DNA from 3 places in the Streptomyces sp. 3N207 genome. Region 1 is predicted to be linked to each of the others. Evidence: riboswitches for the same ligand, from Rfam matches in the RefSeq annotation. Region 1 holds a riboswitch; each other region holds the start of a gene.
The links. Region 1 has a riboswitch for cyclic di-AMP ahead of ACTWP9_RS10605 (transglycosylase SLT domain-containing protein). Riboswitches for the same ligand answer to the same signal wherever they lie in the genome.

Region 1 (9,488 bases):
CGCTCACCCCCACGCCGGTCTCGACCAGGGCCAGGGTCGCAGCCGTGTCGGTCACCTCGTGCAGCACCAGGGGTTCGAAGCCGGCCCGGCGGCAGACGGTGAGCACGGCGCGGCCGTAGTAGCTGTTGGCCGACGGCAGGATCCACCCCAGCTCTCCCGCCTCCGTGAGGGAGACCGTCTTACGGCCGGCCATGGCGCCCGCCGGGACCGCAAGGGAGAACCGCTCCCGGGACAACGGCATCACACACAGGGACGGGTCACGCGGAATGGGCACGTCCGGATAGTCCAGCCCCAGGGCCAGATCCACCGCACCGCCGGCCACCGCGTCGTACACATCGTCCACGTCCATGTCCCGGCTGCGCACGGTCAGGCCGGGGTGCTTCTCCCGGGCACGCCGCAGCGCCGGCGGGAGGATCTCGGCGGCGGCCGTGGTGAAGAGCCCGACCCGCAGCGTCCCGGAGACCTCGGTGCGGGTGCGCTCCAACGCCTCGACGGCCTCGGCCTCCGTGGCAAGGATGCGCTCGGCGTGCCGGGCGAGCGTCATGCCCGCGTCGGTCAATTCGACCCGGCGCCCCACCCGCCGCAGCAGCTCCATGCCCGTGGACTTCTCCAGCGCGGCAATCTGCTGCGACACCCCGCCGGGGGTGTACCCCAGGGCCTGCGCCACCGCGGTGACGGTCCCCCGGCGGGTCAGCTCGACCAGCGAGCGGAGTTGGGCACTCGTCCATTCCATATAGGCATCGTAAACAAAAGTGCGCAGAAACTGTTCATAGACGTCAACGGTTGGGCTGCTGCACGATGTGGGACAGCCAGCTGATCAGCTCCGCCACGCACTGACAGCCACGCCGTGCCCGGGCCGGGCCCGCCTCATCGCCCGCCCCGTCGCCGGCCGTTGGAAGGGATCGGCCTCATGCCCTCCTCCGCTTACCGCACCGTTCCGCACTCCGCCGATGTCGTCATCATCGGTGGCGGCGTGATGGGTGCCAGCACCGCCTTCCACCTCGCCGAGGCCGGAGTACGGAACATCGTCGTCCTGGAGCGGGGCGACCTGGGCTGCGGCAGCTCGGGCAAACCGATCGGCGGCGTACGCGCCCAGTTCTCGGACCCGCTCAACATCGAGCTGGGCCGCCGCAGCCTGCACGCCTACCAGAACTTCGCCGCCCGCCCGGGAGCCGACATCCGGCTCGACACCGTCGGCTACCTCTTCCTGCTCACCAGCGAGGACCAGGCGGCGGACTTCGCGACCAGTGTCAGCATCCAGAACGGTCTCGATGTGCCCAGCCGCATGATCGACCCGGCCGAGGCACAACGGCTGTGCCCCTACCTCAGCACCGACGGTCTCGTGGCCGCCGCGTACTCACCGGCCGACGGCCACGCCCGCCCGGGACTGGTCGTGCAGGGATATGCGAGGGCCGCAGCCCAGGCAGGCGTCACCATTGCCGAGCACACCGAGGTCACCGGTATCGACACGGCCGGCTCTCGGGTGACCCGGGTGCACACCAGTCACGGGTCCATCACCTGCGGCGCCGTCGTCTGTACGGCAGGCGCGTGGTCCCGGCAGATCGGCGACATGGCCGGCGTCAGCCTTCCCGTACGGCCGGTGCGCCGGCAACTGGCCTTCACCACGCCGCTCGTGCCGCCCGCGCCCCGTATCCCCTTCACCATCGACTTCTCCTCGAGCGCCTATTTCCACAACAGCGACGACGGCCTGCTGTTCGGGCTGGCCGACCCCGCGCAGGAGGAGGGCTTCGACACCGCCTGGACCCCGGAGTGGCTGGAGCTGTTCCGCGCCGCCGTCCGCCGCCGCGCCCCCGCGCTGGCCGGTATGGAGACCGTCGCCGGATGGGCCGGGCTGTACGAGAACACGCCGGACCACAACGCGCTGATCGGCCGCTCCGGGGAGCTCGGCAACTTCCTGTACGCCACGGGGTTCTCCGGTCACGGCTTCCTCCAGGCACCCGCGGTGGGCGAAATCATGCGCGACCTCTACCTGGAACGCCGCCCGTTCGCGGACATCACCCCGCTCGGCGCCGACCGGTTCCGCACCGGTGCCGAGATCCGTCCAGAAGCCCATGTGGTGTGAAGCCGCGAGCACATCGAAGCGAAAGCGCCACCCCGAAGGAAAGCGTGACCCTCGAAGCGAAAGGCCGAACCATGTCAACGCTCAGCCAATGGCAGCTACGGGCCGCCTTCGCCGCGCGGCTCTCGGAGATGTACGGGCAGGAAGTGCCCGCCTACACCACGCTCGTGGACGTCTCCCGCGAGGTCAACGAGGACGTCCTGCGGGCCCGCGGCGCCGACGCCGAGCGCCTGGGGTCCATCGGCAGGGTGACGGCCGAGCGTCATGGCGCCATCCGCGTCGGCACACCGCAGGAGCTGCGGCAGGTCGCCCGGATCTTCGCTGCCCTCGGCATGCATCCGGTCGGCTTCTACGATCTGCGCGAGGCCGCCGCCAGCGCCGTCCCCGTCGTCTCCACCGCTTTCCGGCCGGTCGACGGCGAGGAGCTGGCACGCAACCCCTTCCGCGTCTTCACCTCCATGCTCACCCCGGCCGACCCCCGCTTCTTCGACCCGGACCTGCGCGCCCGGCTGGAGACCTTCCTGGCCGGCCGTGAACTCTTCCCGCCGGAGCTGCTCACGCTGGCCGACCGCGCCGCAGCGGAGCAGGAGCTGTCCCTGGAGGACGCCGAGCGCTTCCTCCAGCTCGCCGTCGGAGCCTTCGAGCTGTCCGGCGAACCGGTCGACCGGGCCTGGTACGGGACCCTGGAGCGGATCTCCGCGGTCGCCGCGGACATCGGCGGCGTACGCAGCACGCACATCAACCACCTCACTCCGCGCGTCCTGGACATCGACGAGCTCTACCGCCGGATGACCGAGCGCGGCATCGAGATGATCGACACCATCCAGGGCCCGCCGGCCTGGCGGGGGCCGGACGTCCTGCTGCGGCAGACGTCCTTCCGGGCCCTGGCCGAGCCCCGCGCGATGCGCACCCCGGACGGCAGTGTCGTCAGCGGCGCGCTGCGCGTCCGGTTCGGCGAGGTCGAGGCACGCGGCATCGCCCTCACCCGCGAAGGCCGCGCACGGTACGACACGTTGCTCGGCCTCGTCGACCAGCTGAGCGCGCAGGCGCCCGGAGAGGGTCGCGGCGCCGTCGCCCGCAGCGTGTGGGAGGAGCACATGCCCGACACCGAAGAGGAGCTGGCCGTACAGGGGCTGGCGTACTTCACCTACCAGGTGGCTGCCGACCGGCCCCGCCACGGCAACCCTCCGCCGGCCGATATCGGCGAACTGCTGCGGCGGGGGTGGGTGCGGGCCGAGCCCGTCGTCTACGAAGACTTCCTGCCCCGCTCGGCCGCCGGCATCTTCCAGTCCAACCTCAGCTCGGAGGGCACCCGCGACAACGCGCAGGAGGGTGCGGCCTACGACGCCGAGTGGCTCTCCGGCGCCGTCGGACGCGAGGTGCTCGATCCCTTCGCGCTCTACGAACAGCAGCAAAGCCGCTCCCTCACCCAGGTCGCGCGCGCACTGGAACTCGACGGCGCCCTCGCCTGATCCCGTCCCTCCCACCCCTAAGGATGACCATGACCAGCACCGCCCTGCCCACCACGGACGACCTGCGTACCCGGGCACTCACCAGCCTCGGCAACATCGGCGTCACCGTTCCGGAAGGCAGTGACCTCTCCGCGCGGACCCCCATCACCGGAGAGAACCTCTTCGGGCTGAAGGCCGCCGACGCGGCGGACACCGAAGCCGCCGTCGGCGCAGCGCGCGAGGCGTTCCTCACCTGGCGCACCACGCCCGCGCCGCGCCGCGGAGAGCTCGTGCGCCGGCTGGGCGAGCTGCTGCGTGAGCACAAGAGCGACCTTGCCGATCTCGTCACCATCGAGGCGGGCAAGATCCGCTCGGAAGCCTTGGGCGAAATTCAGGAAATGATCGACATCTGCGACTTCGCCGTCGGACTGTCCCGCCAGCTGTACGGCCGCACCATCGCCTCGGAACGCCCAGGTCACCGCCTTGCGGAGACGTGGCATCCGCTCGGTGTGGTGGGCGTCGTCTCCGCCTTCAACTTTCCCGCGGCCGTCTGGTCGTGGAACACCGCCGTCGCGCTTGCCTGCGGCGACACGGTCGTCTGGAAGCCCTCGGAGCTCACTCCGCTGATCTCGCTGGCCTGCGACCATCTGCTGGCCCGCGCCGCGGACGAGGTCGGGGCGCCCCGCGATGTCCACCGGCTGCTGCTCGGCGATCGTGTCGTGGGTGAGCAGTTGGTGGACGACCCCCGCGTCGCCCTGGTCAGCGCCACCGGCTCGACCCGGATGGGCCGGGAAGTCGGTCCCCGCGTCGCGGCCCGCTTCGGCCGCAGCCTGCTGGAACTGGGCGGCAACAACGCCGCGATCGTCGCCCCTTCGGCCGACCTCGACCTCGCTGTCCAGGGCATCGTCTTCGCCGCGGCGGGCACCGCGGGTCAGCGCTGCACGACGCTGCGCCGCCTGATCGTCCACCGTGATATCGCGGAGACGCTGGTCGAGCGGCTGACCAGCGCCTACCGCAAGCTGCCGGTCGGCGACCCGTTCGACGAGAACACCCTGGTCGGCCCGCTCGTCTCCACCGCGGCCCTCGACGCGATGAACAGCGCACTGACCCGGGTCCAGGCCCAAGGCGGCAAGATCCTGGCGGGCGGCAACCGGCGGCTGTCCGAAACCGCTCCGAAGGCCGCCTACACCGAGCCGGTCCTCGTCCGCGTCGACGAGCAGAACGATGTCGTACGGGAAGAGACCTTCGCCCCCATCCTCTACGTACTCACCTACGACACCCTCGACGAGGCGATCGCGCTGCACAATGACGTCCCGCAGGGGCTGTCGTCCAGCATCTTCACCCGTGACCAGCAGGAGGCCGAGATCTTCCTCTCGGCCGCGGGCTCCGACTGCGGCATTGCCAACGTCAACATCGGCACCTCCGGTGCGGAGATCGGCGGGGCGTTCGGCGGGGAGAAGGAGACCGGCGGCGGACGCGAGTCCGGCTCCGACGCCTGGAAGTCCTATATGCGCTCGGCCACCAACACGATCAACTACTCCAGCGAGCTCTCCCTCGCCCAGAACGTCAGCTTCCTCTGAACGGACGCCGGGCGCACGGAAGAACGCACCGAAGACGCACCGAACAACGCCCGGGAGCCCGCGCCACCTTGCCGGTGGTTGCGGGCTCCCGGGCGTTCCCGGTGAGGTGGTGGCGCGTATGCCGAACAATCCACCGCCTTTACCGGTTCTCGGCACGTAATGTCCGGATATAGACGACTTACCGCTCCCACGTGGGCACTTCATAGTCGCTGTGTCAAGAAACACATCACCGCTTCGAGTGCGCGCGCAAGATCTTCTGTCGGGTCGTCAAGAGACTCTCCACGGCGAGCTTTTCGAAAATCCCGCCGGTTCGCCGCTTTACGCTCAGAAAATGATCCACAGCATAGCGTTGAATAATTCAGAGATCATTCTCCGCGGATACCCGGCATTTGAATCCGGCATCTTGCTCCCAACAATCCGGTGTGTTTCTGTGTCTTCGCTCCGGCCTCCGTAAACGGCCGGAGTTCCCGCTGCCGGGGCGCCGAATCCTGCCGCCCGGTGAGGGATATTCGCACCAGACCACGCCGGCAGGAGCGGGGGACCCAAGTAAGCGCCGTGCCGCATCCAGCGGCCCGGCTAGGGGTGAAGTCATGCCCGTTGCGCCTCGCGCACGGGTTATGGCCGGGCAACTCCAGCCCGAATCCGACAGCTCACCTCGCAGGCGCTAGGAGAGGACACCCCCATGTCACGTGGCCGTCATGCCCGTAAATCGCGCAATGCCCGCCGCTTTTCCCGGCTTTCGCTTGCCCTCGTCGCCGGCGGTGCGGGAATCGCCGCTCCCCTGCTGACCGCAGGTAGCGCGCACGCCGCCCCCGCGCCGGCCAAGGTGCAGGACCAGAAGCAGGCCACTTCCGCCAAGGCCGCCGCCCCGAAGGCGAAGACCGAGGAGAAGGCCGACTCCTACACCGTCGTCACCGGCGACACGCTGTACCGGATCGCCGTGGATCACGACATCAAGGGCGGCTGGTCCACCCTCTACAAGGCCAACAAGCAGACTGTCGGCAGCGACCCGGACCTGATCCGTCCCGGCCAGAAGCTGACCCTGGACGCCACCCCGGCGCCCGCCGAGCGGAGCAGCAAGCCCCAGCGGGCCGACCGCAGCACCGCCGAGCGGACCACCAGCGTGCACAAGACCCAGTCGACCAACCTGGACGGCTGGATCAAGGAGGCGCTGACCATCATGAAGCAGCACGGCATCCCGGGCAGCTACGAGGGCATCCACCGCAACATCATCCGGGAGTCCGGTGGCAACCCCAACGCCATCAACAACTGGGACATCAACGCCCAGAACGGCACCCCGTCCATCGGTCTGCTCCAGGTGATCAAGCCGACCTTCGACTCCTTCCACGTCAAGGGCACCGTCTACGACCAGCGCGACCCGGTCGCCAACATCGTCGCGGCGTGCAACTACGCCGCCAACCGCTACGGTTCGATCGACAACGTCAACGGCCCGTACTGAGCCGACGACCCGCAACGCGGCGGCTGCCCCTCACCATGCCGGTGACGGGGCAGCCGCCGCGTTCTGGGCACTCCGGGCACCCGCGGCCCGGCCCGTCGGCAACCCGTGGCCCGGCCCCGTCGGCCAGCCGCATTCCGGCCGGTCGGCCGCCCGTGGGCGTAACCGGCTGGCGACGGGCGTAACCGAGGACCAGCGGCGGGCGTAACCGAGGAGGACCTTGGCGTCTCCCTTGTGGAACCCGGTCGTGTAGTCGGTGTCCGCGCCCGCGCCGCAGGCCCGCATCTTGTGGTGGTAGCGACGATCTCCGCAACTCAGAGTGTGCAAAGACCTACTCTCCGTTCGAAATCTGTCGAGCGGAGCGCCCGATTCACCCGAACGCGGCACCCCCGTGGCAGGGGTACGTCCCGGTGGGCACCGTCTGTCCATGGATGACTCGAAAAATCTCGTAAGCGTCATAACTCCCGCCTACAATGCGCTCCCCTATCTCAAGCGCTGTATCGCCTCGGTCACACACCAGTCTCTCGACCCCGGTCGGATAGAGATGATCGTCGTGAACGACGGTTCCACGGACGGCACCACAGCCGAACTGGATCTCTTGGCCGAACAGCACCCGCGGCTGCTGCGGGTGCTCCATCAGGAGAATTCCGGCGGTCCCTCCGGCCCCCGCAATCGCGCCCTGGACCTGGCGAGCGGGCGGTATGTGTTCTTCCTCGACGCGGACGACTATCTGGCACCCGAGGCGCTGCAGCGGCTCACCACCACCGCCGAGGAGAACAGGGCCGATGTCGTACTCGGCAAGATGGCCTCGGTGGGACGCGGGGTGCCGCGCTCGATGTTCCGGGCCAACCAGCCCGACGCCGACCTGTTCACCTCACGGGTCTACTGGGCGCTCTCCGTTCAGAAGCTCTTCCGCAGAGAGCTGCTCGACCGGTTGCATCTTCGCTTCGACACCAGTCTGCGGATCGGCGAGGACCAGCCCTTCACGGCGCTCGCCTACTTGCGCGCACGCCGCATTTCCGTGGTCGCGGATTACGACTGCTACTACCTCGTGCGCCGCCCCGACGGCCAGCATCTGACCCTCACCAACAAGACCGAGCCGGTCCTCGACTCGCTCCACCGGGTGTGTGAGCTGCTGCGGACCGAGCTGGAGCCGGGACCGCGACGCGATGCCCTGCTGGAGCGGCACTTCCAGGTGGAGTTGAAGGGCGCCTTTCGATTCCTCGGCAATGAGACGGAATCCACGGTCCAGCAGCGCGAGTTCAGCCGCATGCAGAAACTCGTCACCGATCACGACTCGGACTCCTTCTGGCCCCGGCTCTCCCCGGTCCAGCGCCTGCGCTGTCATCTCACCCAGCACGGCGATCTGGAAGAGCTCCTGGACCACACTCACCGGGCCGACAGCCATATGCCGTTCCGCATTCATATCTCCCAGGGGCGGGCGCTGGCCCACTATCCCGTGGAACGTGAAGCCTGTGCCACAAGCCCCGCCGCATGCTTCGACGTAACGGAGCATCTCGCCGTCATCCACTACCTGTCCTCGATTTCCTTCACCGGCACCCGACTCCGGCTGCGCGGTCATGCGGGATTGAGCGAGGCCCAGCACATCGGCGGGAGGACCGTAGAGGTTTTTCTGGAGCACCGCGGAAAGGACAGCAGGACCCACCACGCCGATATCCGCGTCGAAGGGGATTCCTTCGAAGCCGACTTCGATCTCCTCGGCGGCGACGGGACCGACGAACCACTGGCCGACGGTTTCTGGGATCTGTATCTGCGCTACACCGTGAACGGGCTCGCCAAAACCGTACGGCTGGGCAATCAACGCGACCCCGACGCCGGTGAGTGCCCGGTCAGCTGCCTGTCCGACGACGGTACGGGCGGCATACGGACGGCCAGGCTCTACTCCACCGCCTTCGGCAATCTCACCGTGCGCCTCCAGCATGGCTCAGCGGCCCAACTCGGCGAAGAACTCCGCCTCGAACCGGAAACGGCTGCTTGGCGCGGCCCGGCCCTGCACATACACGGGACGACGAACCTCATCGCTCCGCCACCGGGAACCGCCGTCGTACGTCTGGAAACCGCCGATGCCACGTGCGACTTTCCCGTGGTCCTCCAGGACGACGGCCGGTTCTCGGCAGAACTGCCCCTCGACTCCCTGCCCCCGGGCCGGTGGACAGCAACACTCCTGATAGCCGCCGCCAATTGGCGCCGCGCCCTTCCCCTGGAGGACTCGGTCGTACCGCCCGGTGGGACACGCTGGCGACGCGGCCTGATGCAGATGTACGCCAAGCCCGAGTCCGGCCCCCCGCTCCTCCTCCACGTGGACCGGGTACGCCTCACCCGCGGCCTGCGCCGTAGACTCTTCCGACGGAAAGCCTGATGCCCGCCGCCGTCCGTGACGAGGGTCCAGCCGGACGGCAGGGACGCCCACGCATGGAACGGGGCCCGGCCCAGCTTCGCCGCGTGTGCCAGTACGTAGGTGTGCGCCGCCCGGCGCACCATCAGTTCCTTCAGCCGGGTCCGGCGCAGATCGGCCTCGCAGATCCCGTCCTCCGCGGTGACGCCGTCGGCGGACAGGAAGACCCGGTCGAACGTCATCCGCTCCAGCGCCGCCTCGGTCAGCGGGCCCACGAACGCCTGGCTGACCTGTCGCAGCGTCCCGCCCAGGCACTCCACATGGACGCTCTCGACATCGGCCGGCTCGTGCAGCGCCGTCAGTCCGGTGGTGGCCAAGCAGCAGCAGGACCTGGCCCGCCGCGGCACCCGGGCGCCTCCGCCCTTCCCTGTGCCCGGGGCAGTCAGTCAGCCGCCTGGTGGGAGGGACGCTCGGCTTTTGCGGTGGCGGCCCAGGAGGAGAGCAGGCGCAGCCCTTCCTCGGAGGCCGAGCCGGGTTCCGCGGTGTAGATGGTGAGCGTGAGGCC
Region 2 (9,488 bases), on a different contig from region 1:
TCGCCCGGGGCGTCGCCGGCTGCGGCGGTCGTTGCACTGGCGGTCGTTGCATCGGCCGTCGTTGCGTTGGTGGTCGTTGCATCGGTGGCCGTTGCAACAGGCGCACTGACGTGCACCGCCTGCTTCGCCCGTCGGTAGAGCTGGCGCGAGTTCGCCTCCGAGATCTCCAGCACCTCGGCGCGCTCCCAGCGTAGATACGCCTCCTGGACGATGTCCTCCGCCTCGGACGCCGAGCCCAGCATCCGGTAGGCGATCCCGAAGAGCCGCGCCCTGTGCGCCTCGAACTCCGCCGCCGCCGTGTCCGCCACGGGGCAAGTGCATCACGCAGTACGCCGTGCCCGGCGTCCGCCCTCGCAGCGCGTACTGCCGCGACATCCGGGGCCGGTTGGCAGGGCGAGGGCCTCAGCCTGAACGCGGCTGACAACCGGGCCGCCGGCGCCTTCATCGAGCGTGCCCGTAAAGCCCGAGCGCTCGATCAGCCCGCAGGTGCGGGCTGCTGCCCGGCACACCGCCCGCCCGCGCCGAGGCGCTCCGGCGTGAACAGCACCGGATCTTCGCCGCCGTTCCCGTCCCGGAAGGCGCGGCGGCCTCCCGTCAGCTGGCCGACGCGGTGGCCCTCCGCCCGGCCGACAGGCTCACGGCTCCTGTGAGGTGAGCCAGGGCCGGATCTGCCGACGGGCGTGGTGCAGGCGCGACTTGACGGTGCCCAGCGGGATGTCGAGCCGGTCGACGATCTCGGCGTAGTCCATCTGGCACAGGTCCCGGTAGACCAGCGGCGCCACCAGATGCGGGCTCTCCTGCTCCAGCCGCTCCAGCGCTTCGAGGAGGTCCACCCGGGAGCCCGCGATCACGCTCGTCGTACGCGGGTCGGGGCGGTTTTCCGGTGCTCCCGGCTGGTCCGGGAGCACCGGCTGCTCGGCGGACCGGCGCTTGAGCTCGCGGTACTTCTGACGTGAACAATTGGCAACGATCGTGTGCAACCAGGTGCTGAAGCGGCTACGGCCCTGGAAACGCTCGATGTGCCGGGACACCTGGAGCAGTACGTCCTGCGCGGCCTCCTCGGCATCCTCGCGGAAGAGGAGGAACCGACCACAGTGTCGTACTACGTCGGGGCGGATGGCGCGCAGCAGTGCGTCGAGCGCCGCGCTGTCGCCGCTCGCCGCCCGGGTGGCGAGGGCTTCGGTGTCGGTGGCCGACGGCGTATCGCCGGGGCCCGCCGACTCAGGCCGTCCGGATGGCTGGTTCGCGGTGTGGGAGGAGGACGGTGGGCACATCCAGGCATCATAAGGGGCATGCCTTCACCTGATCAGATCGGCCGCTACCGGGTCGACCGTCGTCTCGGCTCCGGCGCCTTCGCAGTCGTGTGGCTCGCGCACGACGACCGATTGGAAGCGCCTGTCGCAGTCAAGGTGATGGCCGACAACTGGGCCCACCGGATGGATATCCGGGAGCGCTTCCTGGCCGAGGCGCGGCTGCTGCGCAAGGCGTCGTCGGGCGGCGTCGTCCAGGTCTTCGACGTGGGTGAACTGGACGACGAACGGCCGTACTTCGTCATGGAGTACGCGGACCGGGGCACGGTCGCCGACCGGATGACGACGGGGCCGCTGCCGGTGACCGAGGCGCTGCGGCTCACCTCGGAGGCGGCGCACGGAGCGGAGGCGCTGCACGAATCAGGCGTGGTGCACCGCGACATCAAACCCTCCAACGTGCTGTTGGCGAGCGGCGGAGCGCAGGGCCGCGAGCGGGTGCTGGTCGCCGACCTCGGCCTGGCCAAGAACCTCGCACACGCGTCGGGGCTGACCGTGGTCGCCGGATCGGTCGGCTACATGGCGCCTGAGCAGGCCGAACCGTTCGAAGGTATCGACGCGCGTGCGGACATCTACAGCCTGGGCGCCGTGTTCTACCACCTGGTGACGGGCGCGGTGCCGGGGAGCCCGGGGCGGGTGATGCCGCTGGACGAGCTGCGTCCGGGGCTGCCGTGGGCGGTGACGGAGGCCGTCGCGCGTGCGATGGAGCCCGACCGCGAGCGCCGCTGGCCGACGGCTGCTGCGTTCGCGGACGAACTTGACCGGATCGCGACGGAACTCGACCGGAACGCGGCCCCCGCGGACGGGCCGAACGCGCCGGACGGGCCGAAGGAGGGCCCGCAGCAAGACGCGGCCGGGTCGGGCGGGTCGGACGGGTCCGACCCGTTGAGCGGGTTGGCGGGGGAGCAGGGCCAAGGCGCGGACGGACGTGACAGCCTCGCACCGTCCGCGGCCCAACTGTCCTTCCTGGCCCTACGACCGGCGTCCCAGGTGCCCGGTCAGTCGCCGACGGCCGCGACGGAGCCGCCCTCGTCCGAGACCTCTGTGACCGGGACCTCCGCGGATGGGCCCTCCACGGCCGGGCCCTCCGCAGCCGGGAGTTCCACCCCGGAGGGGCCCACGCCAGAGGGGCCCACCCCCGAGGGGCCCGTCCTCGGGAGCCCTGCGTCCGAGAACTCTCTCCTCGGTGCCTCCGCTCCGCAGGCGCCCGCGCCCGAGTCGGCCGCCGCCGAGCTGCCCGGGGTGTCCCGGGGGACCGCTCGGCCGGTGCGTGCTCGCCGTCGGCGGCGTGCCGTCGCCATCGGGTCCGCCGTGGTGGTGTTGGCCGGGGTGGGAGTTGCCAGTGCGGTACTGCTGCCGGACCGTACGCGGGAGCCTTCCACGGTGCGGGTGCACGACGCGAGCGGGCAGGTCAGTGTGCAGGTGCCGGGAGTGTGGGCGCAGGAGGTGACCGACTCGGGCTGGAACCCCTCTTCGCTGGGGCTGCCGGCCAAGCACGCTCCCGGGCTGCTCGTGGCGGAGGACGTGGGCCGTTGGCAGGACCTCACCTCGTCGACGAGCGGGGTCTTCGTGGGGCTCGGTTACACACCGGACAAGGACGGGGCCACCAAGAGCCCCTCGCCCGCACCCACCCCCCGAGCTACGCCCAACCCCCAGGGCACCCCCGGTGGTCTGCCGCCACTGCCCGACAAGGTGACCGGACTCAAGCACCAGGGCTGTCACTACACAGGTGGCCGCAACTTCAAGGGCGGGGAATGGCAGGGGCGGATCCGTACCTGGTCGGCCTGCGACCGCCCCGGTCTCTCGCTGCAAGAGATCGGCCTGACCTCTCAGCAGAAGGGCAAGCCCTCGGTGTATGTGCAGATCCGCTGCAGCGAGGACTGTGGGAACCGAACGGACCAGGTGCTGAAGAGCCTGCGCGTCAGCACGCCCTAGTTCTGGAGCCCGGCCCCCGGAGCCCGGCCCTCGGAGCCCGGCCCTCGGAGCCCGGCCCTCGGAGCCCGGCCCTCGGAGCCCGGCCCTCGGAGCCCGGGCCCCGGAGCCCGGGCCCCCGCGTACGAGCCCTGGGCCTCCGCGTACGAGCCCGGCGTACGACCCCGGCGCCCGGAATCCGTCGTCCACTGTCCGCCGTCGGGAAACCGCTGCCCGGCCCCCTCCCACACGTCCTGTCCCGTCCCTCACGTCCCCTCCGAACCGCCCGCCACGGCGCAGAATTCGCCGCCTCGATGCGCTGTGGAAAAACTCCCGGGAGGCCGGGAACTTTCCCGGGAAGTCGCCCATCGAAGGCTGTGTACGGCGCAGATGCCCGAGGGCAGGCTGGAGACGAGGACGAGCCAGCGCGCGAGCCGCCGGGAGGCCGGACGACCGCAGACAGGACGACCAGGGACGGCAGCCATGACGAAGCGTCAGGACCCGACGACAACCCCCCACCTCTCACAGGCCCTGTACGACACCGAGGCCCCCGCGACCGGCCGCCCGGCCACCCCGTACCGCCCCCGTCGCCGGGTGGCCCGCATCGCGGCCGCCACAACAGCGGTGCTGGCGGCGGGCGCACTGCTGATCGGCTGCAACAAGGACCCGGAGGCGTCCCCGGACAAGGTCGACGGCGAGCCCGCGCCCGCCGCAGGCAACTCCGACGGTGGCTCCAAGAGCGGCGGCAAGGACGGCAGCAGCGGTGAGAACGGAACCGGCGGGAACGGCTCGCAGAGCGGCGGTACGGGCGGCTCGGACTCTTCCGGTTCGGACGGTGGGGACTCCTCGGCGGGCTCCTCGTCCAGCGGAGGCGGCTCGGACACCGGCAGCAGCGGGTCGGGACCGGGTTCCGGTTCCGGCTCGCGGTGCCACACGGCCGACCTGAAGGCGTCGTTCGGCCCGAACCACCCGGGCGCCGGGCAGGAGAACTTCGCCCTGGTCCTGACCAACCGGTCGGACAGCACGTGCACCGTACGCGGCTATCCCGGGCTCGCCTTCGTCAACAGCAGCGGCGAGCAGGTGTCCTTCGACCCCCACCGGACGGCTGGTCAGATCCGGACCGTCACGCTTGCGCCGGGCAAGAGCGCCTGGGCGCCGCTCTCGTACACCAACCCGGAGGTGACGAACGTCACCACGGTCACGCCGAGCGGCGTGCGGATCACCCCGCCCGACGAACGGGCCTCTCTCCGGACGCCCTGGTCCGGCGGACCGGTCACCAACACCGGCAAGGCATCCGTTCCCAAGATCGGCCCGCTGGCCCCCGGCACCGGCGGCTGAGCCCCGGCCCGATTCCCCCACCACCCCTTCCCCTCCCCCCTCCCCCTGGCCCCGATCGGCGCAGGCCCGCAGGCGGTGCGGTCCCGTATGTGATGACGACCGCCTGCTGCCCGTATCCGCTCCGTACGCCCACCACCGCCCTCCATCCGCGCCCGCGGCCAGTGGCCCGTACCCCGTACCCCTCCGAACGCTCCCGACTGGCCCGGAGCCCGCTCTCAGGTCAGATTGGGACCGTGCGGGAGAGGGAGGCCGGGACGAAGTCGGCGAACGGGTACGAGGACGACGTGGGACGGCTGTGGAGCCTGGCGCGGCAGCTTCCCGCCGTGCTCTTCGTCCTGGGCGTCGTCCTGGAGATGGCGACGCCCCGGGACGTGACCGTATCGGCGCCGTTCGCCGCCGCCCCGCTGGCCGCCGCGGCCTTCCTGTCCCTCCGGGGCACGGTGGTCACCGGAATCGTCTCCTCCGCCGCGACCATCCTGTTCGCCGTCTTCCACGACACCGGCAGCGCCATCGAGGCCGAAGCCAGAGCCGTCACCAGCCTGACGGTCTCCGCCCTCGCCGTGGGCGTCAACTATGTGCTGCTCCGCAGCGGCAGCCGGCTGGCCTCGGCGCGCGGTATCGCCGAGGCGGTGCAGCTCGCCGTGCTGCCCACCCCGCCGTCCCGGATCGGCGGCCTGGCGGTGGCTGCCCGCTACCGTGCCGCGCAGGCCGAAGCCCGGATCGGCGGTGACTTCTACGCCGCGGAGGAGACCCCGCACGGCGTACGGCTGCTGCTCGGCGACGTACGCGGCAAGGGGCTCGACGCGGTGTCGGCCGTCGTACTCCTCGTCGGGACGTTCCGTGAGGCCGCCGAGCAGGAGGAATCACTCTCCGGCGTTGCGGCCCGCCTCGACCGGGCCCTCGACCGGGAGGGACGGCGGCAACTCGGCACGGCACAGCTGGAGGGCTTCAGCACGGCGGTGCTGGTGGAGGTCCCGAACCCGCCTTCCCACGCCTCTGCCCGCGAGGACCCGCCTTCCCACGCCTCTGCCCCCGAGAACCCCGCTGCCCACGCCTCCGCCCCCGGCAAGAGTCCGCCGCAACGCGCCGGGGACGGCAGCGCCGACAGCGACAGCCCCACAGTTGTGCGGATCGTCAACCGGGGCCACCCCGCACCGGTCCTTCTCCACCGCGGCAGGGCGTCCCTTCTGGAGCCACACCTGCCGGCGCTTCCGTTCGGCATGTCCGACCTGGGCGGATGGCCGGACCACGAGGAGGAGGTTCCCTTCCCGCCGGGAGCCCGGTTGCTCCTCTACACCGATGGTCTGTCAGAGGCACGCAACTCCGACGGTGTCTTCTACGACCCGGCCGAACGACTCGCCCGCAGCTATTTCGCCCACCCAGAGGAGCTCTTGGAAGCGGTCCTGATCGATGTCGCGGCGCACACCGGTGGCCGGTCGGTGGACGACATGGCGCTGCTCGCCGTCGCCCACGAGTCGCACAGCCGCTCCTGAGCTCAGCCACCAATTACGGGGAACAGCTTGGAATCACGGCCCCTGTTCTATTACCGTCCGATAACGCAGCACGGTCGTCACTGTCGTCACGGAAGACGGCACCGTGCGCCATCGCCGAATCCCGCATACGGGGCACCAGCAGCGCCCAACTGACTGGACCGCACCGTGGGAACCGGGGAACCACCCCTTCTCGTCAGCCAGACGAGGAGGACGGGGTGAATCGGACGCCCTCGCGAGAGGACGCCCGTAGGAGACCTTCCTGCTCCGAACCCGTCAGCTAACCCGGTAGGCGAGAGGAAGGAAAGGAGAGCGCCCCCGTGGCGTCCAGAACCCAGGGCTTTACCGGTCATGCGCCCCAGACCGTCGCCTACGACCCGCACGCCGACCAGGCCGGCTCCTCCGTTCCCTACGGTGTCCCCAGCGAGCCGTCCGGTGCCGAACCGTGGGACGAGTGGAACCCCACCGAGGAGTCCACCCGCCCGCCCCGCGGCAAGCACCGGGTCGCCAAACAGCGTGCCGGCGGCGTGGCGCGCGGCGGTGCCGTACTCGGCGTCGGCATGATCGCGGCGGTCGGCGCCGGCGGCATGGCGACCGCCCAGGACAAGGACCCCGGCGCGATATCCGTACCGGACCTGGACACCGCGGCCGACACCGTACGGGACCTCCCCGACCACCTGCCCGACGCCGAGGACCTGCCCGGCATCGGCTCCCTCCTCTCGGACGGCTCGGACGACTCCGCCGACTCAGCCGGATCCGCCGACCCGGACGGCGCAGCCGGTGCGGACGTCTCCGGTACGGGCAAGGGGGACGCGGCGGCCGGCACCAACGCCGGCGAGGCACTGCGCGCCCGCATCCTCGCGCAGGCCGAACAGCACCGCTCGGCGGAGGACGCGGAAGCCCGCGAGGAGGCCGCCAGGCAGGCGGCGAACGCGGCAGCGGAAGAAGCCGCGAAGCGGGCCGCAGCAGCCGAGAAGCAGGCCAAGGCCGAACGCGCGCGCGAGGCCGCCGAGGAGAAGCGCAAGGCGGAGGCCGAGCGGAAGCGCAAGGCAGAGGCCGAACGCCGCGCCAAGCTCGCCCGCAGCTACACCGCGCCGCTGGCCTCCTACCAGCTCACCGCCGGGTTCGGCCAGGCCGGCGGCATGTGGCAGAACGACCACACCGGCCAGGACTTCGCAGCCCCCAACGGCACGCCCGTCAAGGCCATCCACAGCGGCACCGTCAAGGAAGCGGGCTGGGCCGGTTCGTACGGCTACCGCATCGTGCTGCAACTGGAGGACGGAACCGAACTCTCGTTCTGCCACCTCTCGTCCATGACCAAGTCGGCGGGCGACAAGGTCGGCACGGGCGATGTCATCGGCCGCGTCGGCTCCACCGGCAACTCCTCGGGACCGCACCTGCACGTCGAGGTCCGCCCCGACGGCGGCGACCCGGTGGACCCGCTGCCGTGGCTCCGCGCCAAGGGCGTCGACGTCTGAGACCCGGTCCCGGCCCGGGAGACCGGCAGCGCCGACGCGGCTGACGGGCTGTGGGTCGACGGCAGGCGGTAGGGCCGGCGAGAGGGCTGACGGGGATGCTGGGGGAAGGCGGCCTGGCGAGAGGGCTGACGGCGCTGACGGGGCGGCCCGGCGAGTGAGGTCATGCGCCACCGCCCGCCCCCGAGTTACGGTCGCGGCATGCAGATGAATGCCGACAACAAGATCGGTCAGCTGTCCGTCTCGCCGCTCGTGCTCGGCGGCAACGTCTTCGGCTGGACGGCCGACACACCCACGTCCTTCGCCGTCCTCGACGCGTACACCGACGGCGGAGGCAACGCCATCGACACGGCCGACGCGTACTCGGCCTGGGTCGAGGGCAACAAGGGCGGCGAGTCAGAGACCGTCATCGGCGAATGGCTCGCCGCTCGCGGCTCGTCCGTACGTGACAACGTCGTCATCGCCACCAAGGTCGCCCGCCACCCCGACCACATGGGCCTCTCCCCGGCCACCATCAAGGCCGCCTGCGAGGACTCGCTGCGCCGCCTGCGGACGGACCGCATCGACCTGTACTACACGCACTTCGACGACGAGTCGGTCGAGGTCTCCGACATCATCGGCGCCCTCGACGACCTCGTCAGGGAGGGCAAGGTCCGCGAGATCGCCGCGTCGAACATCTCGCCGTCCCGCCTCGCCGAGTCGCTCGCGTTCAGCGACCGGGAGGGCCTCGCCCGGTACGTGGCGCTCCAGCCGCACTACAACCTCGTCTCACGCGACACATACGAGGGAGAGCCGGCCGAACTCGCCCGGCGTGAATCCCTCGCCGTGCTGCCGTACTACGCGCTGGCGTCCGGCTTCCTGACCGGCAAGTACCGGCCGGGCGAGACCGCGCCCGAGGGGGCACGTACCGGCAAGGCGGCCCAGTACCTCGCCACCGAGCGCGGCCAGCGCGTCCTCGCCGCGCTGACCACTGTGGCCAACGCCCACCAGGTCTCCGAGGCCACCGTCGCCCTCGCCTGGCTCGCCGCCCAGCCGACCATCACCGCTCCCATCGCCAGCGCCCGCACGGTGGAACAGCTCCCCGCCCTGCTGGCCCTCGCCGACCTCCGCCTCACCAACGACGAACTCCGCCTTCTGACGGACGCCTCGGCGTAGCCGTGGCCGGGCGGCTCGGAGTGGCCGTGGCCGGGCGGCTCGGAGTGGCTGGCCGGCCGTGCGGCTCGGCGTAGCCCTCGTCGGGCGGGTTCGGCGTGGCCGTGGCCGTGGTCGTGGCCCTGCGGCTCGGCGTCAGCGCGTCATCCGGGTTGCTGCCCGGACACATGCGTGACGCCGAGCCGCACCACCTGCCGCTGCTCCGCCACCATGGCCGCCCGGTACTCGTCCCAGTCCGGATGCTCGCCCCGGATGGCCCGGTAGACCTCGATCAGCTCCTCGACGGTCGCATCGTGCGGATCCCGCGCGACAGGCGTCAGCTCGGCCGTCCCGTCCACCACCGTCCACGCCCACCCGTCGCTGCTCGTCACGTGATAACTGGCCCGCGGATCACGCGCCAGATTCCGCGACTTGGCACGATTCGCAGTGATGGAGATACGCACCAGCCGCTTGCCCGGGTCAAACGTGTGGTTGACGTTCGACAACTGCGGCCTCCCATCCCGCCGCAACGTGGCAAGCACCCCCCGGTCGTACTCCCTCAACAGCCCGAGCAACGCATCCTCGGCACCGGTGGTCTTGGCCATAGGGTCCTCCTGGGGTTGTCAGTCTTCAGAGACACTGGCAACCCAATGCTCCATGACGCCGCTTGAGGATGTGGCCACCTGCGATACACCACGCCGCTTCCAGGGAGCCTCGCCGGCAGTTGCCTTTCCCTTGCCGGGCAGGGCTACACAAGATGCAGACGCTTCCCGTCTCACTACGACCAGCTATGTCTTCCGGTTGATCACCTTCCGGGGAAGGACTAGTTCGTCTCG
Region 3 (9,488 bases), on a different contig from region 1:
TCAGTACGCCGGGAGGCGACGGGCGCCCAGGTCGGGACGGGTTCCGAGCTCGGCGACGCGGACGGAAGCGCTCAGCACAGTCACACCCCGGGGTGCCACCACGACCGGGTCGAGTTCGACGGCGACGACCTGCGGATGATCGTCCATCAGCAGCGAGACCCGCAGCAGCACCTCCTCCAGCGCGGCGGCGTCCGAGGGCTCGGCCCCGCGCCAGCCGAACAGCAGCGGCGCCGAGCGGATCGCCCGGACCAGCCCGGCGGCCTCCTTGTCGGTGACCGGCACCAGCCGGTGTGCCGTATCGCCCAGCAGCTCGGAGGGCGGGCCCGCGAGACCGAAGGACAGCACGGCGCCGATGGCCGGGTCGAGCGTGCCCCGCACCACGGTGCCCACGCCCCGCGGTGCCATCGCCTGCACGACAGGGCGCAGCTCCTCGGGTGCGCCGAGCGCCTGGATCAGCTCCCCGTAGGCGCGGCGCAGCCCTGCCTCGCCCGCGATGTCCAGCCGTACCCCGCCGAGGTCGGCACGGTGCCGCAGATGGGGCGCCGTGGTCTTGAGCGCGACGGGGAAGCCCAGGGCGCGGGCCGCCTCGACGGCCGTGTCGGCGTCCGGCGCGGGGAGCGTGGGCTGGACGGCGATGCCGTAGCTGTGCAGCAGCCGGGCCGCTTCCTCGTCCGTGAGGGCACGGCCGCGCTCGGATGCCGCAGGGGTCGCGCGGGCCAGCAGCTGGGCGGCGGCGGACTCGTCGACCTCCAGGTCGGGGACCTTGCCCGGGTCGCCGGCTTCCGCGCGCCACCGGGAGTAGCGCACTGCCTCGGCCAGGGCACGGGCGGCCCGCTCGGGCGTCGGGTAGGAGGGCAGCCCGCGCCTGGCGAGCGCCTTCTGCAGGCCCTCCATCGCCAGGTGGACGACCGCCACCGGCTTGCAGGGGGCACCCTCGGTCGCGGCGACGGCCTCGACGGCTTCCCGCAGCGCGTCGGCCAGGGCCTCGACATGGCCGTCGGGTGGGGACTCCGGCCTGGCCGTGCCGGTGCCGCCGGGCAGCTCGGCGGGGACGGCAGGGATGACGGTGACCAGTACCGCGTCGGTGGCCGCTTCGCCGAGCGCCTCGCGCAGCGCCCTGCCGAAGTCGCCGGGGCCGGCCGAGCTGGGCAGCGCCACGACGGGGCGGGGGCGCAGCCCGTCGGTGAGGCAGGCGTCGTAGGTCAGCAGGCTCATCGCTTCGGTGTTGCCGAGGATGGCGACGTGCGGGCCCGTGGGCGGCGGCTGCTCGGCGAGGAGTACGCCGGTGTCCAGCAGCTCGGTGAAGGTGTCGACCATCAGGACGCCCGCCTGGCGCAGCAGCGCGTAGACGGTGGCGTCGGGGGTGCGGGCTGCCGGCGCCGCGTGGCCCGGCGGGGGCGCACTGCCGCGCTGCCGGGCACCTTTGACGACGACGACCGGTTTGCGGGCCGCGGTGCGCCGGGCGAGCCGGGTGAACTTGCGCGGGTTACCGATGGATTCCAGGTACATGAGTACGACGTCGGTCGCCGCGTCCTCGTCCCAGTGCTGGAGGAGATCGTTCCCGGAGACGTCGGCCCGGTTGCCCGCGGAGACGAAGGAGGAGGGCCCGCTGCCGCGCCGGTCCAGCCCGTCGAGCAGTGCGATACCGATGGCGCCGGACTGGGTGAAGACGCCGATCCTGCCACGCGCGGGCATCCGCAGGGAGGGGGTGGCGTTGAGCCGTACGTCCTCGCCGGTGTTGATCAGGCCGAGGGCTCCGGGGCCGATCAGCCGCATGCCGTAGGAGCGGGCGAGCCGGACCAGTTCGCGCTGCTCGTCCCGGCCGACCCCTTCGGAGAGGACGACCAGCCCTTGCACGGCCGCCTCGCCGCATTCGCCGACGACGGTGTGCAGCTGGTCGGCGGGGACGGCGAGCACGGCCAGGTCGACATGTTCGGGGATCTCCCGCACCGACCGGTGGCCGGGCACCCCGGCCAGTGTCGGGGACGCCTCCGGGGCCAGCGCGTGGTTGACCGCGTACAGCCGCCCGGCGAAGCCTCCGGCACGCAGGCTGCCCAGCACGGCACGCCCCGCTCCGCCGGGGGTACGGCTGGCGCCGATGACGGCGATGGAGCCGGGGGCCAGCAGCCGGGCGACGGAGCGGCCCTCGGCGCGCTGTTCGCGGGCCCGCATGACGGCCAGGGAGCGCTCGGTGGGCTCCAGGTCGAAGGTGAGGTGGACGGAGCCTTCCTCGAAGCTGCGCTTCTGGGAGTATCCGGCATCCGTGAACACCTTGATCATCTTGGTGTTGGCGGGCAGCACCTCGGCGGCGAAGCGGCGGATGCCGCGCTCCCGGGCGACGGCACCGATGTGTTCGAGGAGCGCGGAGGCCACTCCCCTGCCCTGCTGGTCGTCGCGGACCAGGAAGGCGACCTCGGCCTGATCCGCGGGCTCGCCGGCGGGGCGGCCGAGGTGGTCGATGCGGTCGTAGCGGACGGTCGCGATGAACTCACCGCCGATGGTCGCCGCCAGGCCGACGCGGTCGACGTAGTCGTGGTGCGTGAAGCGGCGCACATCGCGGTCGGACAGCCGGGGGTAGGGCGCGAAGAAGCGGTAGTACTTCGACTCGTCGGAGACCTGCTCGTAGAAGCTGACCAGCCGCTCCGCGTCGTCCGGAGTGATCGGCCGGACCCGGGCCGTACCGCCGTCGCGCAGCACGATGTCCGCTTCCCAGTGGGCGGGGTAGGCGCGCTCCTCGGGGCTCGGCATGGGGCCAGCGTACGGCGGAGGGAGGGTGCGTGCTCAGGGGTACGGGATGCGTCGTATCGTCGCTGGCATGAGCGCCGCCGCTTCCTGGCCCGCACCCGCCGGCTCACGGAGCACCTCGGCAATCGTGGAAAACTGGTCTAGACAAGCTTGACGAACGAAGGGCAACACCATGGTTGAGCGCCGTGTCACCGTCGGCTGGGCCGAGGGGCTGCACGCCCGCCCCGCCTCCATCTTCGTCCGTGCCGCCTCGGCAGCCGGGGTCCCGGTCACCGTCCGGAAGGGCGAGGGCAACCCCGTCAACGCGGCCTCCATGCTCGGTGTGCTCGGCCTGGGTGCGGAGGGAGGCGAGGAGATCGTCCTCGCCTCCGAGGCGGACGGTGCGGAGGAGGCCCTCGACCGGCTCGCGAAGCTGGTCGCCGAGGGGCTGGAGGAGCTGCCTGAAACGGTCTGACCGAGCGTGAGGGCTTGTGCCGTCGCGGATGCGGGCAACCGGACGTGAGGGGCACGTCCGGGGAGCACGAGGGGGCGCTGCACCGCCAGGTGCAGCGCCCCCTCGTCAATATCCGCCGCGACGGCCGAAGCCGCAACGTCCGGTCAGAGCTTCACGCCGTGCTCGCGGAGGTAGGCGACCGGGTCGATGTCCGAGCCGTACTCGGGGGAGGTGCGGGCCTCGAAGTGCAGGTGAGGGCCGGAGGAGTTGCCGGTGGAGCCGGAGAGACCGATCTGCTGGTCCGCCTTGACCTGCTGGCCGACCGAGACGCTGAGCGAGTTGAGGTGGCCGTACTGCGTGTACGTGCCGTCCTTGTGCTTGACGACGATGTTGTTGCCGTAGGCCCCGCCGTTGCCGGCCTCCACGACCTCGCCCGCGGCCACGGAGTGGACCGGGGTGTTCATGCCCGCGTGGAAGTCGATGCCGGTGTGGCTGCCGGACGACCACATGCCGCCGCCCTGCTTGTAACCGGTGGAGACGTAGGAACCCTTCACGGGCATCACGTAGGCGTTGAGCTTCGCCCGCTTGGCCTCGCGGGCGGCCTTCTCCTTCGCCTCGCGCTCCTTCTCCGCCTTCTCGGCAGCCGCCTTGCGCTTGGCCTCGTCGGCCTTCCGCTTGGCGTCCGCCTTCGCCTTGGCGGCTTCCTCCTTGGCGTCGGTCTCGGCCTTGGCCTGCTCCGCCTGGAGGGCCTGCTCGTATGCCTGCTGGTCCAGCGTCTCGGAGATCGGGCCGCCGACGACCTCGCTCACCTTGGCGTCGGGCTGGACGGGTGCGTTGTTCTGTCCGCCGCTCGCGGCGAACGCGGGGGTGGCGATGGACCCGACGACGCCCACGGTGGCGAGACCGGCTATGCCTGCCGCTCCCCCTGCGGCCCGACGGGCCTTGCTCGGACGCCTGTGCTTACCAGTGGCACGGGTGAACGCCATACGGAGGCGCACTCCTTTCCTTCCTTCTCGCCTACCGGGTTAGCTGACGGGTTCGGAGCAGGAAGGTCTCCTACGGGCCGCCTCTTGCGAGGCCGTCCGATTCACCCCAATGGGACCTGGGTCCCCGGTCCCCCTCGGCCGGTGCGCCTCGGGGATTCGGCGATCGCTGTCCGTCGGCCGCGGGTGCGGTCACTTCTGACGAACAGCGGCACCGACGCTAATCGGGCCCAACTCCGGGCGGCAAACGAATCCCTGGGTTTGTCACGTACGCCACACTCCAACTCATCAGCAACCGCGACAGAATCGGACATTGAGAAGGGCCCGGAAGGAGCGATTCCTCCTCCCGGGCCCCACTTCTGACCGACGTTCCCGCCTCCGCCCGCGGGCTCAGGAGCCGGAGACCACCTTGACGTCGCCGATCCCCAACTCCCGTACCGGATCGGCGATCTGCGAGGCGTCGCCGACGAGCACCGTCACCAGCCGGTCGGCGGGCAGCGCGCTCACCGCCGCCGCCGTGGCCTCCACCGTGCCCGTCTCGGCGAGTTGGGCGTAGAGCCGGGCCTGATAGTCGTCCGGCAGATACTGCTCGACCTGGTCGGCCAGCGTCCCTGCGACGGCCGCGGCCGTCTCGTAGCGCAGCGGCGCGACGCCGACCAGGTTCCGTACCGCGATGTCCCGTTCCTCGTCGGTCAGTCCCTCGGCCGCCAGCTTCCGCAGCACCTGCCACAGGTCGTCCAGCGCGGGCCCTGTCACATCGGTGGCCACCGAACCGCTGATGGCCAGCAGTGCGGCACCGCTGCCGTCCTTGGCGGAACGCAGCACCTGACCGAAGGCGCGCACGCCGTAGGTGTAGCCCTTCTCCTCACGCAGCACGCGGTCCAGCCGGGAGGTGAGCGTGCCGCCCAGGCAGTAGACGCCCAACAGCTGCGCGGGCCACACGCGGTCGTGCCGGTCAGGGCCGACGCGGCCGATCAGCAGCTGCGTCTGCACCGCTCCGGGCCGGTCCACGATGACGACCCGGCCGCTGTCGTCCGCGGTGATCGGCGGCATCGGACGCGGCACCGCCGCGGCTCCCGTCCAGCTGCCGAGGCTCTCGGTGAGCGCCGCCTCGAGGTCGACTCCCTCCAGATCGCCGACCACGACGACGGTGGCGGTGGCGGGGTGCACATATGCCTCGTAGAAGGCGCGTACCGCCGCCGCGTCGATGCCCCGCACCGTCTCCTCGGTGCCCTGCCTGGGGCGCGACATCCGCGATGAGGCGGGGAACAGCTCGCGGGAGAGCTCCTTGCCGGCGCGACGGGCCGGGTTGGCCAGCTCGTGCGGGATCTCGTCCAGCCGGTTGGCGACGAGCCGTTCGACCTCGCTGTCCGGGAAGGCGGGGGCGCGCAGCGCGTCGGCGAGCAGCCCCAGCGCCTTGGGCAGCCGGGATACGGGCACCTCCAGCGAGACCCGCACACCGGGGTGGTCGGCGTTCGAGTCGAGCGTGGCGCCGCACCGCTCCAGCTCGGCGGCGAACTCCTCGGCGGTGTGCTTGTCCGTGCCCTCACTCAGCGCGCGGGCCATGATGGTGGCGACCCCGTCCAGCCCCTCCGGCTCCGCGTCCAGCGGCGCCTTCAGGTTCACCTCTACGGCGACGACCTCCTGACCCGGGCGGTGGCAGCGCAGCACCGTCAGCCCGTTGGGCAGCTTGCCGCGCTCGGGGGTGGGGAAGGCCCACGGTTTCGGGGTGCCGCTGGGCGGCTGGGAGTGGAACTCCATGCTCTTGCCTGCTGTCTCCGCGATTCCCGCGGGGCTCGTGCTCGCCGCTCCCGCGGTGCGCTGGCTCGTGCTCGCCGGTGTCTCGCTCACTGGCCGGCCTCCTCGTCCTCGTTCGCCGGTGCTTCCTCGTCCGCCAGCGGTTCGTATACGAGCACGGCGCGGTTGTCGGAGCGCAGCCGCTGGGCCGCCACCTCCCGCACCTCCTCGCGGGTCACCTCCAGCACCCGCCGGACCGCGGTCAGCGCGAGCTGCGGGTCACCGAAGAGCACCGCGTACCTGCACAGTTCGTCGGCGCGGCCACCGACCGTGGCCAGCCGGTCCAGCCACTCGCGCTCCAACTGGGCCTGGGCGCGCTCCATCTCCTCCTCGCCGGGCCCCTCCTCCGCGAAGCGGCGCAGCTCCTCGTCGACCGCGGCCTGGATGTCGGCGATCTCCGCGCCGCTGGACGCCTTGATGTCCAGCCAGCCCAGCGAGGGCGCGCCCGCCAGCCGGAGCAGTCCGAAACCGGCCGCCACCGCCGTGCGGTCGTGCCGCACCAGCCGGGTGTAGAGGCGGGAGGACTCGCCGCCGCCGAGCGCGGTCAGCGCCAGATCGGCGGCGTCCGCCTCGCGGGTGCCGTCGTGCGGCAGCCGGTAGCCGTTCATCAGCGCGCGGGAGGGCACGTCCTCCTCGACGACCTCGCGCTTCTCCTCACCCATCAGCTCGGGCAGCACGCCGTCCCGCGGGGGGCGCTTGCCGTCGTGGCCCGGGATGGAGCCGAAGTACTTCTCGATCCAGGCGAGCGTCTGCTCCGGGTCGATGTCCCCGACGACGGACAGCACGGCGTTGTTGGGCGCGTAGTACGTACGGAAGAACTCCTGCGCGTCCTGGAGGGAGGCCGCGTCCAGGTCTTCCATCGAGCCGATCGGAGTGTGGTGGTAAGGGTGGCCCTCGGGGAAGATCATGGCGGTCATCCGCTCGAACGCGGTGCCGTACGGCACGTTGTCGTAGCGCTGGCGACGCTCGTTCTTGACCACGTCGCGCTGGTTCTCCATGGACTCCTCGTCCAGCGCGGCCAGCAGCGAGCCCATGCGGTCTGCCTCCAGCCACAGAGCGAGCTCCAGCTCGTGGGCCGGCATCGTCTCGAAGTAATTGGTGCGCTCGAAGCTGGTGGTGCCGTTCAGCGAACCGCCCGCGCCCTGCACCAGCTCGAAGTGCCCGTTGCCCTTCACCTGGGCCGAGCCCTGGAACATCAGGTGCTCGAAGAGATGGGCCAGGCCGGTGCGGCCCTTGGCCTCGTGGCGGGAACCGACGTCGTACCAGAGGCAGACAGCGGCGACGGGGGTCAGATGATCCTCGGAGAGCACCACCCGCAGGCCGTTGGCCAGCCGGTGCTCCGTCGCTGTCAGCCCACCGGTGGCCGGCGGGGGCGTGGCCGTGTGACCCATGGGCGTGGAGTCCCTTCGCTTGCGGGGATATCCCGGCCGGGCGCCGGGAACTGCCGACCGCCTGGCGCCTCACGCGACCGGCGGCCCTGTCACTGTATGCAACCACGCCGACAAGGTGCGAAGTTCCCGTACGGTCTACCGAGCGACCGCCCTGTCAGTGGGGCGGTCCACAATGGTCGACCGAGAGCACGACCGAGCACGATTCGGTCCAGGAGACCGGAAGCACGATCGGTCCCGGGCGACCGGAAGCACGTCGGTCCAAGAGCACGACCCGAGAGCGCAAGAGCGACAGCACGAAGCAGCGAAGGAGCCGCAGCCGCGATGGCCCGCCGCAGTAAAAGCCGTACACCGGCACCGGAGCCGGGAGAGGACTTCGAGGAGCGCATCGTCGACATCGACGTCGTCGACGAGATGCAGGGCTCCTATCTGGAGTATGCGTATTCGGTCATCTACTCGCGCGCGCTCCCCGACGCCCGCGACGGGATGAAACCCGTGCAGCGCCGGATCCTGTACCAGATGCACGAGATGGGCCTGCGCCCCGACAGGTCGTACGTGAAGTGCGCCCGCGTGGTGGGCGAGGTGATGGGAAAGCTCCACCCGCACGGTGACTCCCCCATCTATGACGCCCTGGTGCGCATGGCGCAGGACTTCTCCATGCGGCTGCCGCTGGTGGACGGGCACGGCAACTTCGGTTCGCTGGGCAACGACGACCCGCCCGCGGCAATGCGCTACACGGAGTGCCGTTCGGCGCCGGCCGCCGGGCTGATGGTCGAGTCGATCGACGAGGAGACCGTCGATTTCGGCGCCAACTACGACGGCAGCGAGCAAGAGCCCGTCACGCTGCCCGCCGCCTATCCCAACCTGCTGGTGAACGGCTCCTCGGGGATCGCGGTCGGCATGGCCACCAACATGCCGCCGCACAACCTGACAGAGGTCATCTCGGCGGCCCGGCATCTGATCAAGCACCCGGGCGCGGACCTGGAGACCCTGATGGGTTTCATTCCGGGCCCCGATCTGCCGACCGGCGGCAAGATCGTCGGCCAGGAGGGCATCAAGGACGCCTACGTCTCCGGGCGCGGCACCTTCAAGATCCGGGCCACGGTGTCGATCGAGCAGGTCACGGCCCGGCGCAAGGGCCTCGTGGTCACCGAGCTGCCGTTCGCCGTCGGCCCCGAGAAGGTCATCTCCAAGATCAAGGACCTGGTCAACGCGAAGAAGCTCCAGGGCATCGCGGACGTCAAGGACCTCACCGACCGCCAGCACGGGCTGCGCCTGGTCATCGAGGTCAAGAACGGCTTCAACCCGGAGGCGGTCCTCTCCCAGCTCTACAAGCTGACGCCGATGGAGGAGTCCTTCGGCATCAACAACGTCGCACTGGTGGACGGCCAGCCGCTCACCCTCGGCCTCAAGGAGCTTCTTGAGGTCTACGTCGACCACCGGTTCGACGTGGTGCGGCGGCGCAGCGAGTTCCGCCGCGGCAAGCGGCGCGACCGGCTGCACCTGGTGGAGGGCCTGCTGGTGGCGCTCGTCGACATCGACGAGGTCATCAGAATCATCCGGTCGAGTGAGAACGCCGCCGAGGCCAAGGCATCCCTCATCTCGCGCTTCGGCCTCAGCGACATCCAGACCCAGTACATCCTCGACACTCCGCTGCGCCGGCTCACCAAGTTCGACCGCATCGAGCTCGAGGACGAGCGGGACCGGCTCAAGGGCGAGATCGAGAAGCTGACCCGGATCCTGGAGTCGGACGCGGAGCTGCGCAAGCTCGTCTCCTCCGAACTGTCCGCCGTCGCCAAGAAGTACGGCACCCCGCGCCGCACCGAGCTGCTGGACTCCGCCGAGGTACCGGTGGCCGCCGTGCCGCTGGAGGTCGCCGACGACCCGTGCCGGGTGCTGCTCTCCTCCACGGGTCTGCTGGCCCGTACGGCCAACGGCGGCATGGAGTTCGGCGAGCCCGCCAAGCGCGTCAAGCACGATGTGATCGTCTCCGCGGTACCCGCCACCACCCGCGGCGAAGTCGGCGCCGTGACCTCGTCGGGCCGCCTGCTGCGCCTCCAGGTGGTCGACCTTCCGCAACTGCCGGAGACGTCGACCTCGCCCAACCTGGCGGGCGGTGCCCAGATTTCGGAGTTCCTCACG

Region 2: another riboswitch for cyclic di-AMP. It lies ahead of ACTWP9_RS29035 (M23 family metallopeptidase); the one in region 1 lies ahead of ACTWP9_RS10605 (transglycosylase SLT domain-containing protein).
Region 3: another riboswitch for cyclic di-AMP. It lies ahead of ACTWP9_RS08210 (M23 family metallopeptidase); the one in region 1 lies ahead of ACTWP9_RS10605 (transglycosylase SLT domain-containing protein).

What each region holds. Positions count from the first base shown of each region.
Region 1 is NZ_JBQQBV010000005.1:222,571-232,058, reverse strand. It holds gene ACTWP9_RS10625 (LysR substrate-binding domain-containing protein) at 1-733, opposite strand, end outside; gene ACTWP9_RS10620 (NAD(P)/FAD-dependent oxidoreductase) at 911-2,083, shown strand; gene hglS (2-oxoadipate dioxygenase/decarboxylase) at 2,155-3,552, shown strand; gene amaB (L-piperidine-6-carboxylate dehydrogenase) at 3,582-5,111, shown strand; cyclic di-AMP (ydaO/yuaA leader) riboswitch at 5,614-5,789, shown strand; gene ACTWP9_RS10605 (transglycosylase SLT domain-containing protein) at 5,794-6,570, shown strand; gene ACTWP9_RS10600 (glycosyltransferase) at 6,995-8,947, shown strand; partial or broken gene ACTWP9_RS10595 (DeoR/GlpR family DNA-binding transcription regulator) at 8,971-9,330, opposite strand; gene ACTWP9_RS10590 (helix-turn-helix transcriptional regulator) at 9,366-9,488, opposite strand, start outside.
Region 2 is NZ_JBQQBV010000023.1:82,829-92,316, forward strand. It holds gene ACTWP9_RS29010 (sigma factor) at 1-308, opposite strand, end outside; gene ACTWP9_RS29015 (RNA polymerase sigma factor) at 636-1,274, opposite strand; gene ACTWP9_RS29020 (protein kinase domain-containing protein) at 1,293-3,242, shown strand; gene ACTWP9_RS29025 (DUF4232 domain-containing protein) at 3,702-4,556, shown strand; gene ACTWP9_RS29030 (PP2C family protein-serine/threonine phosphatase) at 4,790-6,049, shown strand; cyclic di-AMP (ydaO/yuaA leader) riboswitch at 6,182-6,356, shown strand; gene ACTWP9_RS29035 (M23 family metallopeptidase) at 6,367-7,524, shown strand; gene ACTWP9_RS29040 (aldo/keto reductase) at 7,729-8,676, shown strand; gene ACTWP9_RS29045 (PPOX class F420-dependent oxidoreductase) at 8,817-9,257, opposite strand; gene ACTWP9_RS29050 (hypothetical protein) at 9,476-9,488, opposite strand, start outside.
Region 3 is NZ_JBQQBV010000004.1:105,643-115,130, reverse strand. It holds gene ACTWP9_RS08220 (bifunctional acetate--CoA ligase family protein/GNAT family N-acetyltransferase) at 1-2,748, opposite strand; gene ACTWP9_RS08215 (HPr family phosphocarrier protein) at 2,918-3,199, shown strand; gene ACTWP9_RS08210 (M23 family metallopeptidase) at 3,343-4,164, opposite strand; cyclic di-AMP (ydaO/yuaA leader) riboswitch at 4,179-4,336, opposite strand; gene ACTWP9_RS08205 (M16 family metallopeptidase) at 4,552-5,922, opposite strand; gene ACTWP9_RS08200 (M16 family metallopeptidase) at 6,009-7,349, opposite strand; gene ACTWP9_RS08195 (DNA gyrase/topoisomerase IV subunit A) at 7,671-9,488, shown strand, end outside.